Regions from separate parts of the Arthrobacter sp. EM1 genome, predicted to be linked through region 4. Evidence: riboswitches for the same ligand, from Rfam matches in the RefSeq annotation. Region 4 holds a riboswitch; each other region holds the start of a gene.
The links. A riboswitch is a leader RNA that binds a small molecule or an ion and turns the genes downstream of it on or off. The one in region 4 is predicted to bind thiamine pyrophosphate.

Region 1 (3,727 bases), 1.2 Mb from region 4:
CGCTTCCTTGTTTTCTTCAGGGTGGGTGTTCGGATGGGTGATGATCTTCGGGGACGGCCTCCGGGCGCCGGCTGCGGCCGGTCTGCTGGTTTGACTGCCGGTGGCGAACCTGTCCGGGCGGAAGTGCTTCCAACGGGAATCCACGGTTCCGTCCAGCAACTCACAGCAGATCCTCGCGGCGGCGGGTGTGAGCAGGATGCCGTGCCGGAAAAAGCCGGTCGCTATCATCAAACCGGCAATTTCCCCCGGACGCCCCCGCGCCGCCACCCGGCCCAGCAGCGGCGCGTTGTCCGGGGTCCCCGGCCGGGCCCGGGCAGTGGCCTCCAGCAATTCCAGTTCGGCGACGGCGGGGACCAGCTGCTGGGCATCACGCAGCAGCTGGTAAACACCGCCGGCGGACACCGCCCGGCCCGGGACACCAGCTTGGGTGGCAGCATCCGGGTTGTCGCCGCCGAGCGCGTCTTCGCGCTGGGTGGCGCCGATCACCACCGTGCCGTCCTGCCGGGGCACGATGTAGACCGGCACCCCGCGCACCAGCCCGCGCACCGTGGCGGTGAGCAGCGGCCGTAGTTTCGCCGGGACGCGGAGCCGGAGGATGTCCCCGTGGACCGGCCGCAGGGGAAACTCAAGCCCCGCGGGCAGCCCCTCAAGTGTGGCGGCGCCAAGGCCGTTGGCCACAATGGTGTCCTTGGCCCGGATGGAACCGCCGCCGATGAGGCTGGCGCCAGCCACCCGACCCTGCTCCCAGAACAGCCCGCCGGCACGCCTGGCGATGGTGGTGGAGCGACTGTCGGTGCGCAGCAGTTCCCTGATCCGGGCCAGCAGCAGGCGCGGGTCCACCTGGTGGTCGGCGGGAATATCGAAGGCGCAGGAGATGCCCGGACTCAGCAGCGGCTCTCGCCTTCGTGCCGCACGGACGGTCAGCGGCTCGACGCTGAGGCCGGCAGCCTGCTGGGCGGTGCGCAGGTCCGCGAGCGCCCGGCGGTCGGCGGCGTCGACACCCACGGCGAGGGTCGGCGTGGTGAGGTAGCCCGTCCGGGAGCCCCCCGTTCCGCCCCCGGCGCCGTCCAGTCCGGCCGCGAATGCCGGCCAGAGGCGGGAGGATTCCAGCATAAGCTCCAGGAGGGCCTCTTCCTGGTAGTGCAGTTCGCTCACCGGGGCAAGCATGCCGGCGGCAGCCCAACTGGCTCCTGTTCCGGGGGCGTCGTCGATCAACGCGACAGATCGGCCCGAGCGCCGCACCGCCCAGGCGATCCCGTGGCCAACAACGCCGCCGCCAATCACGGCCACGTCGTAACATTCGGGGTTTTTGAGGTCATCCGCGGCGGCCGCAGCCGAGGTTGCGTCGCTTTCACGGGCCGTGCCGGGGACGAAGGTGCCGTCCATAGAGGATTCCTTCCCTACGCCGGTACTAACCGGATCAGGTCAAGCGGTCGGCTGCTACGCCCTCTCAGCCTGCCGTTGCCGGTCACCAGTGGCGTGGACGGCGGCGGGCTCCCGCGGTATTGGCCCAGTGTAGAGGAACTAGGCTGGAAACATGAGCCAGGATGCCGCCCACACCACCGCCCGCCTTTATCTCTGCACCGACGCGCGCCGGGACCGCGGCGACTTTGCAGACTTCGTGGACTCGGCCTTTGCTGGCGGCGTCGACATCATCCAGCTGCGCGACAAATCCCTGGAAGCCGCCGAGGAGCTGGAACTGCTGGCGGTCCTGCAGCAGGCGGCCCGCCGTCATGGCCGGCTTTGGGCAGTCAACGACCGGGCAGACCTCGCCTCCCTGGCCGGGGCGCCGGTGTTCCATATCGGGCAAAAGGACATCCCGTTCGGGGCGGCGCGGGACTTCCTCGGCCAGGAGACCGCGATCGGGCTGTCCACCCACACTCCGGCCCAGGTGGACGCCGCGATAGCCGCAACTTCCGGCCGGAACGGTCTGACCTACTTCTGTGTTGGCCCGGTATGGGCCACCCCCACAAAGCCGGGCCGCGCCGCCGTCGGACTTGACCTCGTCCGCTACGCGGCGGACGCGATCGGCGGGTCAGAGGCCCAGCAGCGGAGAACTGCCCGGAGCGAGGCTGCGGGGAACCTCTGGGGCGCGCGGCCGTGGTTCGCGATCGGCGGCATCGACCTGGGCAATGTGGAGCAAGTGGTGGCCGCGGGCGCCGGCAGGATCGTCGTGGTCCGCGCGATCACCGAGGCCACCGATCCCGAGGGCGCAGCCCGGGCCCTGCTTGCCGCCCTCGACGCCGCGGAACGCTAAGGCCCGCCTGCTCAGCCGGCAAGGCCGAGCTGCGTCATCCGGCGTGCGTGGTTCGCTGCCAGTTCCCGCAGCAGGGCTCGGACAAGCTCCCTCGGCCCGTCCTCATCCGCGCCGATCAGCCGGTCGGCGAAGGCGTGCTCGAAGCTCATCCGCTGCGCCTGGTTGAGGACCTCCCCCAGCAGTCGCCGGGCCCACAGTGCCAGCCGCGACGCCAGCTTCGGGTCATCTGCGAGGGCGGCCCGGAGCCGTTCCCGCAGCACCGCTGCCGCTTCGTCGCCGGCCTGGACCTGCTCCACCAGGGCACGGGTGCCTGCGTCGAGATAACGGGACATGGCGCGGTAGGCGTCGGCGGAAACGGTGTCGATCACGTACGCCTTGATGAGGGACTCGTGCCAGTCCGCCGGGCGGGTGCGTTTATGGAAGTGGTCCACCGACGGCTGGAACGGCAGCATGGCTTCCTCGGTGTCCAGGCCCATGGCTTCGAGCCTGGAGCTGACGAGTTCGTAGTGCTGGAACTCGATCACGGCGATACGTCCCAGCGCTGCCCGGTCGTGCAGGGTGGGCGCGTACCGTGCGTCGGAGGAGAGCCGCTCGAAAGCGGAGAGTTCGGTGTAGGCCATCACGCCGAACAAATCCCTCAGAAAGCTGTTGTAGCGGGCGGGATCAGCCGGGAATCTGCTCATGGTCCAAGACTAATAGTGCAAATGAAGCTACTCTGATTTCCGTGTCCCAGCATCGCTTGACCCCGAATGTCCACCAGCAGGAGAGCCTCCTTGCCGAGGCACTCAACACGTTGCGCACAACCCTGGAGCTGCCCGGACCGTTCCCCGAGGACGCGCTGCGGGAAGCGAAGGAAGCCGTCGCCGGACACGAACTGCCGGAGCTGGATTTCACCCACATCGAGTTTGTGACCATCGATCCTGCGTCTTCCACCGATCTGGACCAGGCCCTCTTCATCGACCGTTCCGGCGCGGGATACAAGGTCTTCTACGCGATCGCCGATGTCCCCTCCTTTGTTGTCCCCGGCGGAGCGCTCGACGCCGAGACCCGCCGTCGCGGCCAAACGTACTACACCCCGGACGGCCGGATCCCGCTGCACCCAGAAGTCATCAGCGAAGAAGCCGGAAGCCTGCTGGCCGGGCAACGGTGTGCCGCCTTTGTGTGGGAATTCGAGCTGGACACCACCGCGGAGGTGTCGGAAGTGCTGGTCCGCCGTGCCACAGTCCGCAGCCGGGCCAAACTCAGCTACCGGGGTGTCCAGGCCGACCTCGACGCCGGCACGGCCGCGCCGCTGCTGGAGCTGCTCAAGGAAGTCGGGATGAAGCGGGTAGAGCTCGAACGGCTCCGCGGCGGCGCCAGCCTGAACATGCCCGAACAGGAAATCGAACAGCTGCCCGACGGCGGCTACCGGATTGTAGCTGCCCCGCCGCTGCCCGTGGAAGACTGGAACGCCCAGATTTCGCTGATGAC
Region 2 (3,727 bases), 730 kb from region 4:
TGGGCGATGGCCTGCCGGGTGGCGTCGGCGAACTCCGGATCGGCGTAGGTGCGCAGCCACGCGGCGTAGGGGTGCGATTGCGGCGCACCCGCGGCGAGGAACCGGTTGTGCAGTGCCTGTCCCACCTCGGCATAGAGCCAGAAGCACGGCAGTACCGCAGCGATCAGCACTCCGTAGCTCCCGGTGACCGAGGCGGCCAGAAGGTGGTCTACGTAGGACTTGGTGACCGGTCCGAGCGTCCGCTCCGCCGTGCGTCCGCGCAGCCAGGTCCGGTGCAGTTCGGCTTCGACGCTGAGGCAATTCTGTGCGGAGCGGGTCCAGAAGAGCTGTTCGTCTTCCGTGGGTGCGATCGCGGCGGCCCGGGAGAGGACCCGCGAATAGCCGTTCAGGTACAGGGCGTCCTGTCCGAGGTAGTACGCGAAGTCCTGCTCCGGCAAGGACCCGTCCGCCAGGGCCGTGATGAAGTCCAGGCCGTAGATGGCCTCGAGGTCGGCAGCAGCGGTTTCCCGCAGCCCACGGGCGAATTCACCCGCGGCAGGGACCCGGTGCAGTTCGCCGCCGCCGGCACCCGTACCGTGATGGGCGGTCTGATGCTGGACATGGTGGAAGTGATGGACCGGGCCGTTGCCGCTGCCGACGTCGAGGTCCGCCGAGGTGCGCAGCGCCCCTTCCAGCCACGGCTTAACTTCCCGCAAGGCGGCCTCCCAGTCCCCGACCCGGGCCTGCACGGTCGCCATCGCCGCGGACAGTGAGCATCCCGTTCCGTGGCTGTTGCTGGTGCGGACCCGCTCCCCCGGTACTACTATGACGTGCCGGGCCAGGACCCCGCAGGTGTTGACGAGCGCGTCCGGGCAGCCGTCGCCGTGCTCGCCGGCTCCGCCCGCAGCGCCGGTGCCGTCGAGGTGGCCGCCCTTCACCAGGACGGTCGTGCCGGTGCCGGCGGCAAGCCGCTTGCCCTGTTCCAGCGCCGCAGCCCAGTTGCCGGCGACGGGTTCGTTGAGCAGAATCGCGAGTTCGGCGAGGTTCGGCGTGATCAGGTCCGCGTAGGGCAGCAGTTCTTGCAGCGCCGATTCGGCGGGCGCCTGCAGCAGCCGGTCACCGCTTGTGGCCACCATCACGGGGTCCAGCACCACAATGGCGGGCCTGACCTTCGCCAGCCAGGTCCGGACGGCGTCGATCACGGCGGCGTCCCCCAGCATCCCGATCTTGACGGCGTCGATCCGGATGTCGGCGCTGACCGCGTCAAGCTGGGCGGTCAGGAAATCTGCCGGCGGGACGTGGATGGCGCTGACGCCGCGTGTGTTCTGTGCGGTCAGGGCGGTGATGGCGGCCATGCCGTAGCCGCCATGCGCGGCAATGCTCTTCAGGTCCGCCTGGATCCCGGCACCGCCGGAGGGGTCCGAGCCTGCGATCGTGAGCACCCGCGGGATCCGGGATGCCGGGGCTGCGGGGACAGCGGGAAGAAACGGGGAGGCGGCGGTCATGGGAGACATCCCTTCGCCGGTGCTAACCGGACAGGTTCAACGGGTCTGGATCTCAGCCGGCTCGATGCGCGGCACCCCGTGTCAGGGACCAAGCCTAGCCGCATCCTTTAACGAAGTCGCGGGCACGGCCCGAACCTGGCGTATTGCTACGCGGCCCGGACCGCACCCGCGGCCTTCCCGAACTTTCTTGGGGTTAGAGTTCCGAGGCCGGAACGCCGACGCCGAGGATAATCGGTTCGTTTGTGGCCGGTTTGGCCGCCGGCGTTGTTGCTGCTGCCGGGGCCTTTGCCTCGTGTACCGAAACGGCAGCCTGCGGCGCCGCCCGGCGCTGCTCTACCGAGGTTTCGTTGGCTGCTCCCTGCGCGCGGCTGGCGCTGCGGTTGCGCCGTCCGCGGCGGGCACGGGAGGCGCCGGCCTCGGGGGCCGCCTCCGTCTGGGAGCCTGGCGCCTGGGCGCGGCCCGGGCCGGTTCCGCCGGCACGCGCCGGAGCCGCCGGTGCAGTCCGGGCTGCGGCCGCCTTCGCAGCCGGTGCAGCGGGATCCGCCGCGGAGACTTCCCCGCTGTCACCCAGCTGGGCGAAAGCCTCGGTCAGCAGGTCCATGGTCAGCGCGGGCGCACCCGACTCGTCGGCATGCTCCACAAACGGCAGTGCGACTTGTTCGCCGCCGAAGGTCAGCACGGCGCCGGGACGTCCGGCAGCCTCCTCCGTTGCGGCCAGCTCGACGGCTGCCTCAACAGCGGCCTGGCGGACCCCGGCGTCGACTCCCGTGGCCGCTTCATCGTCATGCAGATGGGCAGCATGCGCCGCCGCAGCGATATTCGCCAGCGCGTGGCGGGTCGCCTCGGCCTTGGCATGGCGTTCGGCGTCGGTGGGCTCGGGGTGCGCTGCGGCCGGCACCGACTGTTCGTCCGTGCCCTGGCCGCCCCGTCCGCGGCGGCGGCTCTTGCGTTCGGTCCGCGGGGGGGCAGGCTGCTCCGCACGGGGAATGTGATGCTCGGCGGCAACGACGTTGGCGCGGCGGTGCTCCACCGGCTCGTCGTGGGTCACAATGCCGCGGCCGGCGCAGGCCTCGCACTGTTCGCCGAAAACTTCCAGCAGCCCGGTACCCATCCGCTTCCGCGTCATCTGCACGAGGCCCAGCGAAGTCACCTCCGCGACCTGGTGTTTGGTCCGGTCCCGGCCCAGGCACTCCACCATGCGGCGCAGTACCAGGTCCCGGTTCGATTCAAGCACCATGTCGATGAAGTCGATCACGATAATGCCGCCGATGTCGCGGAGCCGGAGCTGCCGGACAACTTCTTCGGCCGCTTCGAGGTTGTTTTTGGTGACGGTTTCCTCAAGGTTGCCGCCGCTGCCGGTGAACTTGCCGGTGTTGACGTCCACCACTGTCATGGCTTCGGTGCGGTCGATTACGAGCGAGCCGCCGGAGGGCAGGAAAACCTTGCGGTCCAGTGCTTTGTGGATCTGCTCGTCGATGCGCCAGGCACCGAAGATGTCCGAGTCCTTGGTCCATTTCTCCAGCCGGCCGACAAGGTCGGGGGCTACGTAGGTGACGTAGGCCTCGATGGTGTCCCACGCTTCCTCACCGGAGACGATCAGCTTGGAGAAGTCCTCGTTGAAGACATCACGGACTACCTTGATGGTCAGATCGGGTTCGCCGTAGAGCAGTTCGGGGGCAAGGATCTTAGTTGAGCTCGACTGGCCCTCGATCCCTTCCCACTGGGCACGGAGCCGGTTGATGTCGTGCGTGAGTTCTTCCTCGGACGCACCCTCCGCGGCGGTGCGCACAATAACGCCAGCATCCTCGGGCAGGCGGTCCTTGAGGATCCGCTTGAGGCGGTTGCGTTCGACGTCGGGCAGCTTGCGCGAGATTCCGGTCATGGAACCGCCGGGTACGTAGACGAGGTAGCGGCCGGGCAGCGAGATCTGGCTTGTGAGGCGGGCGCCCTTGTGCCCGACGGGATCCTTGGTGACCTGGACCAGCACGGAGTCGCCGGACTTCAGCGCGTTCTCGATCCGGCGCTGCTTGCCCTCGAGGTTGACGGACTCCCAATTGACCTCGCCGGCGTACAGCACGGCGTTGCGGCCGCGTCCGATGTCGACGAAGGCGGCTTCCATCGACGGCAGTACGTTCTGGACCTTGCCCAGGTAGACGTTGCCGATCAGGGAATCCTGCTGGGTCTTCGAGACAAAGTGCTCGGCCAGCACGCCGTCCTCGAGGACGCCGATCTGGATTCTGTCA
Region 3 (3,727 bases), 1.9 Mb from region 4:
CGTCACGCTGCTGCCGCGGACCATGGTGGGTTCCACGCTAGGCCTGGTGCTTTTCGGCGTCGGGCTGACCATCTTCGCCGGCCCGCTGTTCAAGGTCGCGGACCAGTCTGCCTTCGACATGCTGGACCGGACCTCGTACATCCAGGCGGTCCTGGGCGAAAACGCGCCGGTTCCGCCGAGGCCCGGGCCACAGCCGCAGGAGGCCTCCAAATGAGCCGGAAACGGATCTCGTTGCGGCAGGAACTGCCGCTGCTCGTATGGCTCGTAGTGGTTTGGGGCGCCCTCTGGCGGGACTTCAGCCCCGGTAACCTGCTCTTCGGAGCCCTGATTTCGGTCGTTGTCGCCCGGCTGTTCTACCTGCCGCCGGTGGAACTCGGCGGGCGCTTCAACCTGCTTCGTGCAGTGCCGTTTGTACTCGTGTTCCTGGCCAAAGTGGTGGCAGCGAGCTGCCAGGTCCTGTACCTGGCAGCGGCCAAGGGACCCAAGGTGGTCAGTGCCGTTGTGGCCGTCCCGCTCCGGAGCCACTCTGACCTGCTGGTCACGGCGACCGGTCACGTCACCGCGCTGATCCCCGGCTCCATGGTGGTGGAAGTGGATCGCTCCACATCCACGCTCTATGTGCACGGGATCAACGTCCGCAATGCAGCCGGCGCCGCGCAACTGCGCAAGGACGTCCGCGACACGGAGGCCGGGCTGATCCGGATCATGGGTACCAAAGCCGAAGTGTCCGCACTCAACCAGGAGGTGGGGCCGTGATGGCGCTAGTCCTGACCGTAACCGCGGTGGTGCTCTCGTTGGCCGCCGGCGGGGCGATCATCCGGATCGCGCGGGGCCCGTCGCTGCTGGACCGGGTGCTTGCCGCGGACGTGCTCCTGGCCATCGTGGGGGCGGCCATCTGCATCGACATGGCCGTGAACCGGCACCTGAACAACCTTATGCTGCTGGTGGCGGTATCCCTTATCGGGTTCGTCGGCTCCGTCACGGTAGCCCGCTTCGTTGCCGACCGGAGGGAGAAAAGCAGTGCCTCCTGAGACATTTACCGCCGACACCGTGATCGACGCCGTCTCGGCTGTCTTTATGGTGGTCGGTGCCCTGATGTCCCTCGCTGCGGCGGTGGGATTGCTCCGCTTTCCCGACCTGATGACCCGGATGCACGCAGCCACCAAACCCCAGGTGCTGGGACTGTTCCTGTTGCTGTTCGCGCTGGGCCTTCAAATGCGCACCTGGTGGGTCTGGCCGGTGCTGGTGGTGGCATGGATCTTCCAGCTGCTCACAGTTCCGGTTTCCGCGCATATGGTCGGCCGCGCCGGGTACCGGACCAAGCACCTCCACCCGGAGCTGCTCAGCACCGACGACCTGGAGGCCGTGGTGCAGCAGGCAGCCGGCACCCGGGGATTCACTCACGACGACGCCGGGGACGCCGGCAAACGGTGAAGCTAGAGGATGCGCCCTAGACCAGGTCCTGGGTTTTGGCGAAGCGGGCAACCGCTCGCTGGGTGCCGCGATTGGCGAGTACTTGGATGATGGCGCTGACGGACGCGGAGATCAGCGCAAAAGTCAGGGCCGAGCGCAGGGTGGTGGGGACATCGTCCTCGTGGCCCTTGGGTGGCTTATTGCCGGTGGACTTCTCCCAGACGGTGTCCACGAGCTTGGTGCCGACGTAGCCGGCAAGCAGGCTGACGCCGGCGCCGAGCAGTTTGATGAAAATATTCATTCTTCGCAACTCCTTGCGGGAGGGAAACAGGGCTTCCCCTAGCCTAGCGTTCCTCGCCCGACGGTCCAGTTGGGGACCTGCGGGCGGGGCCAACACCCCTGCCGTCGTCGGAGTCTTGGGTTTAACCTCGGCGTAACCCGGGGGTGGCCGGCGCTCCACGGGTGTAAAGTGGGTCACGCCCACAAGGGCGATTTTTAGATACGACAGGGGAGCGCCGCCGTCGGGCATCACCGGGGAAATCCGGGGAGACCACAGGTGGGCGCTGAGAGTGCGGACAGCCGCAGACCCTCGAACCTGATCCGGTTAGTACCGGCGCAAGGGAGTCGAGTTCTCAGAGTGGCCGGAGCGGCAGCGGAAGCTGCAGGCCCGGGCCACTCTCCCCTCCTGTTCCTCAGGAGGACGATATGACTGATACATCTGCCAAGCCCGGATCCGTACAACCCGGATCAGCCGGCGCGCCCGTCCGGTACAGCCACAACTGGCGTGTGGTGGACATTGTGGTGGCGGCGCTCATTGCGGTTGCCGGCGGCGTGATCTTCTGGGCCTGGTCCCAGGGTGCCAACCTGGTTTCTGCCCCCGTTAATGCGTTCTATCCGCCGCTCACCGGGCTCTACGCCGGAGGCTGGATGCTCCCGGCCGTGCTGGGCATGCTGATCATCCGCAAGCCGGGTGCTGCACTGTTCTGCGAATCGGTGGCCGCCACCGGCGAGCTGATCATGGGCTCGCAGTACGGCACCACAGTGCTGATCTCAGGCATCCTGCAGGGCCTCGGCGCCGAGCTGGTTTTTGCCGCGGTGCTCTACAAGAAGTTCAATGTGCCGTCCTTTCACGGGAAATTCAACCTGCCGGTGGCACTGCTGGCCGGCGCCGGGGCGGGCCTGTTCTGCGGCTTGAATGACTCGTTCCTGCCCTGGGGCTGGAACATCGCTTACGCCTCCGGTGACAAGCTGGCCTACATCGTTTTCACTGTGGTCTCCGGCGCCGTGATCGCCGGCGGCCTGTCCTGGCTCGCCACCCGGGCCCTGGCCAGGACCGGGGTGCTGGGCTCTTTCGCCTCCCGCAAGGCGGCCGCGGAGCCGGTCTTTTCCTGACCCGCGCACACGGCTGATGACATCCTCCGACCGGGTCCGCCCGGCTGCGATCACCGCGCGCGGCTGGGGCTGGTGGCACGCGGGCCGGACCCGGCCCGCAGTCCGCGGCCTTGACCTGGACATTCAGGCAGGGGAACGTGTGCTGCTGCTGGGACCATCCGGTGCCGGCAAATCCACGCTCCTCCACGCCCTGGCCGGTGTCCTCGGCGACTCGCCCGGCGGGGACGCCGGGCGAGCCGCCGAGCGTGCCGCTGGCCGCGGGCCGGCGGACGACGGGGATGCCGAGGAGACCGGCAGCTTGCTGATCGACGGGGCATCACCCCGGGAGCGGCGCGGCCGGGCCGGGCTGATGCAGCAGGACCCGGAGACGCAGGTGGTGCTCTCGCGCCTGGGCGACGACGTCGCCTTCGGGGCGGAAAACCTTTCAGTGCCCCCGGCCGACATCTGGACCCGGGCAGCGGAAGCGCTCGACGACGTCGGACTCGGCCGCCTGCCGCTGGACCACCCGACGTCGGCGCTGTCCGGCGGCCAGAAGCAGCGCCTGGCCCTCGCCGGCATCCTGGCGATGCGCCCCGGACTGATTCTCCTCGACGAGCCCACCGCCAACCTGGACCCGGCCGGAGTGCTGGAGCTTCGTGATGCCGTCGGCCGTTGCCTGGACAAGACCGGCGCTACCCTGGTGGTCGTGGAGCACAGGGTTGCCGTCTGGAAAGACCTCGTGAACCGGATTGTGGTGCTGCAGCCGGGCTCGGCGACGGACACCGCGGTGCTGATCGACGGACCGCCGGACCAGGTCCTGGACCAGGCGCGGGACATGCTCACCGCGGCGGGTGTTTGGGTGCCCGGTTACGTGCCGCAGACCCGGACGCGTCACCGGCCGCGGCCCGCCGGCCCGGCATCGGCCGCCGCCTCGGCCGCCGGC
Region 4 (3,727 bases):
AGATTCGTCAATACCGGGCGGATCGCGAACTCATGGTCGAGCAGATCGACGGGACGGACGCCGACTCACAGCCCTCCCCGCCGACCCTGTCGAACAGATCTCTAGTTCCGGATCGGGGCAGGACCGGCGCCGGAGTGCCGGCGCTGCCCGAACCCGCTCCTCGTTCCTAGCTCCCGGGCACGACGGGTTCGGGGAGGTAGACCTTCCCGCCGGATTCGCGGAACTCGTCGGATTTAGCGTTCATTCCGGCGATGGCTTCCTGTTCGGACATGCCTCCGAACTGGTCGCGGATGTCCTGGGAGAGCCGCATGGAGCAGAACTTGGGTCCGCACATGGAGCAGAAGTGCGCGGTCTTCGCCGGCTCGGCGGGCAACGTCTCGTCATGGAAGGATTCGGCTGTTTCCGGGTCCAGGGAAAGTGCGAACTGGTCCCGCCAGCGGAACTCGAACCGTGCTTTTGACAGGGCGTCGTCGCGTTCGTGGGCTCCTGGGTGTCCTTTGGCGAGGTCGGCGGCGTGGGCCGCGATTTTGTAGGTGATGACGCCGGTCTTGACGTCATCCTTGTTCGGCAACCCGAGGTGTTCCTTGGGCGTGACGTAGCAGAGCATTGCGGTGCCGTAGCGGGCGATTTCGGTGGCGCCGATGGCCGAGGTGATGTGGTCATAGCCTGGGGCGATGTCGGTCACCAACGGGCCGAGGGTGTAGAAGGGGGCGCCGTCGCAGAGTTCCTGCTGTCGCTCGACGTTTTCGCGGACGAGGTGGAAGGGGATGTGCCCGGGGCCTTCGACCATGACCTGCACGTCGTACTTCCAGGCCCGCTTGGTGAGTTCGGCGAGGGTGTCCAGTTCGGCGAACTGGGCGGCGTCGTTGGCATCCGCGGTCGCGCCGGGCCGCAGGCCATCACCCAGGGAAAAGGCGACGTCGTACTTGGCGAAGATCTCGCACAGTTCGTCGAAGTGTGTGTAGAGGAAGTTCTCCTGGTGGTGGGCCAGGCACCAGCCGGCCATGATCGACCCGCCGCGGGAGACGATACCGGTCACCCGGTTGGCGGTCAGGGGGACGTACCGCAGCAGCACCCCGGCGTGGACGGTCATATAGTCCACGCCCTGCTCGCATTGTTCGATCACGGTGTCCCGATAGATTTCCCAGGTCAGGTCATTGGCCTCACCGTTGACCTTCTCCAGTGCCTGATAGATCGGTACTGTCCCAATCGGGACCGGAGCGTTGCGGATGATCCATTCACGGGTGGTGTGGATGTCATCGCCGGTGGAGAGGTCCATCACGGTGTCGGCGCCCCATCGGGCGGCCCACTGCAGTTTGTCCACTTCCTCAGCGATGGAGGAGGTGACCGCGGAGTTGCCGATGTTGGCGTTGATCTTCACGAGGAAGGCCTTGCCGATGATCATCGGTTCGGATTCGGGGTGGTTGATGTTGTTGGGAATGATGGCCCGACCTGCGGCAACTTCGCCGCGCACCAGCTCAACGTCGCAGTTTTCCCGCACTGCCACAAACCGCATCTCGGGAGTGATGACGCCCTGGCGGGCGTAGCGCATCTGGGTAACGGTCTTACCCTCGAGGGCGCGGCGGGGAACCGGCTGCGCGCCTTTCCATTCAGCAGAAGCGGCACCCCGTCGCACGGCGGATTTACCGTCGTCGAGCAGGTTCCGTTCCCGGCCGCCGTAGGGCTCGGTGTCGCCCCTGGATTCTATCCATTCGGACCGGAACGGCTCCAGGCCGATCACAGGATCGCTTCCGGGCCCGGCCGTCCGGTAGACCGTGAACGGTGGATTCTTCGTCCCGTTCGGAGAGTCCTCCAGAGCAATCTCCGTGACAGGGACCCTAATGCCATTTTCGGGGTCTCGGGCGTACGCGAGCGAATGTGAATTCATGGAGCTCATCAGTGGTTTCCTACTTCCTTCGCCGGCATGACCCGGACAGGTTCAACGGTCGCAGACTGCATCAGCCCGATCTCAGCCCTTGCAAGGGCACCCGTGTGGATGGAAAAATCGTAGCACCCCAGCGTGCCCGTTCTACCGCTCTGGATGATCCCGGGTATCCCCCGGACGGCAGCCATTATCGGAAGCAGGCCCTCCAGCAACGCAGTGCACGCCGAATCACCGGAAGCTGAGACTCCTGTCGGCAGCTGCCGAGGATGATGCGCTCCTCTGGCCAGCCGGCAGTCCTCCGAACGCACAGCATTCGAAATGATGCAGACGCCTGCACTGTTGATCCGTGCCGGGGCAGCGAGGGCGAGAGGGTGCGAGGACGATGTCGGTAACCTGTGAGGACGGAGGTCGGCTGGATCGATGAAGTCGTACTCAACGAGGCCTGCTGCATCCGTGTGGAGGCCTAGCTGGTCACGAGGCGCAGCATGAGAGTTTGGAGACATCGGTGGTGAAGGACTGGGCGGCGATCTTGATTCCTTCGGCCATTGTGAGGTACGCGCTCCATAGGTTCGCCACCTGCTCCACAGTCATTCCAGCTTCCATGATGAAGACCCCGGCCGCGGCCAGGTCACCGGCGTCCTTGGCGACGGCGGTCATTCCCACGATCCGTCCGTTGTCCGCGTCGGCGACAATTTGGATGAAGCCTCGGGTGTCCCTGTTCACCAAGGCTCTGGGGACGAATGCCAGGGGAAGCACCCGGCATTCGCACCGGATACCGGCTGCGTCGACCTCACGGCCGGCGTTGTTGAAGGCGTTCTCCACCAACAGGGAGCCGTGGGCGGCTGCGACGTAGACGAATTCGGGGTGTCCGGTCCCTTCCCCGGCGGCCCAGATCCGTTCGTGGGAGCTGGCTAGGATGTTCTGCAAGAGGATTTCGCCCCGGTGCCCGGTTTTGCCGCCGACCGTGGCCAGGTTCAGTCCGTTCGTGACCGGCCGGCGTCCGGTGGCGACGAGCAGTCTGGCGGCCCGGAATTCCTGCTGCCCGCCTGAGACGATCGCGGTCGCGATGATCCCGCCGGTGGCCGGGTCCGTGCGCACCGAGGACACGGCCGCCCGGCGGACGACCCGGATACCTTCGTCGGCGAAGACGCCCATCAGGGCCTGGGAGGCGTCGGGTTCCTCGGCCGAGGCCAGACTCTGCTGCGTCGACAGTATGGAGGGACTCGTCTGCATACATGAGGACGGCAAATTGCGGCATTGACCTCGAAGCCGCCGCCGGTATCCTCGCTGTCGAGGCTTATCACGCCGGAATCATCAGAACCACCCTCTACGCTCGTGATCTGCAGGTACCAGCCCAAGCGATCTCCGACGCCCGGGACAGCCTCGATGGATCAACTGATCTCGATCAGGGTATTGGCACTAAAGACACCGCCAACCTTGTCCCGACCGACGCAAACGGCATCGCTTTCAGCCGCAGCCCGGGGCAGGTCCTGAACATCGCCTACCTCACCGCCAAAGCAGAAAGAGAAGGCGGGTTCTTCCCCAAGGGGGTAAACGGCGAGATCAACCGGAGCGCAGCCAGCGCCTGACCCACCCCACACCCATACAGAAACGGATGGACCACGGCAAGCGGGCACCCCGGGGGCTGCCCGCCGGCCGTGGTCGGGGCAGAAAGGCCCATGCGCCGGCGGGCCTCACCGGGCTGATCCGCTTCCCGCCAGGCACATGGTGCGCGGCTGACCCGTTGCGCCAAGGGCTAGAGATTCCCCAGTTCGGAGCCGGGCGTTGCCAGGTCCGCGCGGGCTTCGGTCTCCGCGGCAAGCTTGACCGTCCGCCGTTCCC

Region 1: another riboswitch for thiamine pyrophosphate. It lies ahead of thiO (glycine oxidase ThiO); the one in region 4 lies ahead of thiC (phosphomethylpyrimidine synthase ThiC).
Region 2: another riboswitch for thiamine pyrophosphate. It lies ahead of QI450_RS09535 (bifunctional hydroxymethylpyrimidine kinase/phosphomethylpyrimidine kinase); the one in region 4 lies ahead of thiC (phosphomethylpyrimidine synthase ThiC).
Region 3: another riboswitch for thiamine pyrophosphate. It lies ahead of QI450_RS15190 (ECF transporter S component); the one in region 4 lies ahead of thiC (phosphomethylpyrimidine synthase ThiC).

Annotation. Positions count from the first base shown of each region.
Region 1 covers NZ_CP124836.1:2,521,835-2,525,561, forward strand. The annotation lists gene thiO (glycine oxidase ThiO) at 1-1,386, opposite strand, end outside; TPP riboswitch at 1,380-1,511, opposite strand; gene thiE (thiamine phosphate synthase) at 1,538-2,257, shown strand; gene QI450_RS11615 (ferritin-like fold-containing protein) at 2,269-2,940, opposite strand; gene QI450_RS11620 (RNB domain-containing ribonuclease) at 2,982-3,727, shown strand, end outside.
Region 2 covers NZ_CP124836.1:2,072,331-2,076,057, forward strand. The annotation lists gene QI450_RS09535 (bifunctional hydroxymethylpyrimidine kinase/phosphomethylpyrimidine kinase) at 1-1,484, opposite strand, end outside; TPP riboswitch at 1,476-1,573, opposite strand; gene QI450_RS09540 (Rne/Rng family ribonuclease) at 1,678-3,727, opposite strand, start outside.
Region 3 covers NZ_CP124836.1:3,277,204-3,280,930, reverse strand. The annotation lists gene QI450_RS15215 (Na+/H+ antiporter subunit D) at 1-214, shown strand, start outside; gene QI450_RS15210 (Na+/H+ antiporter subunit E) at 211-756, shown strand; gene QI450_RS15205 (monovalent cation/H+ antiporter complex subunit F) at 756-1,031, shown strand; gene mnhG (monovalent cation/H(+) antiporter subunit G) at 1,021-1,434, shown strand; gene QI450_RS15195 (DUF4235 domain-containing protein) at 1,451-1,714, opposite strand; TPP riboswitch at 1,910-2,053, shown strand; gene QI450_RS15190 (ECF transporter S component) at 2,119-2,805, shown strand; gene QI450_RS15185 (ABC transporter ATP-binding protein) at 2,822-3,727, shown strand, end outside.
Region 4 covers NZ_CP124836.1:1,337,917-1,341,643, reverse strand. The annotation lists gene thiC (phosphomethylpyrimidine synthase ThiC) at 167-1,897, opposite strand; TPP riboswitch at 1,895-2,002, opposite strand; partial or broken gene QI450_RS06070 (FAD-dependent oxidoreductase) at 2,357-3,103, opposite strand; gene QI450_RS06065 (hypothetical protein) at 3,121-3,474, shown strand; gene tatC (twin-arginine translocase subunit TatC) at 3,642-3,727, opposite strand, start outside.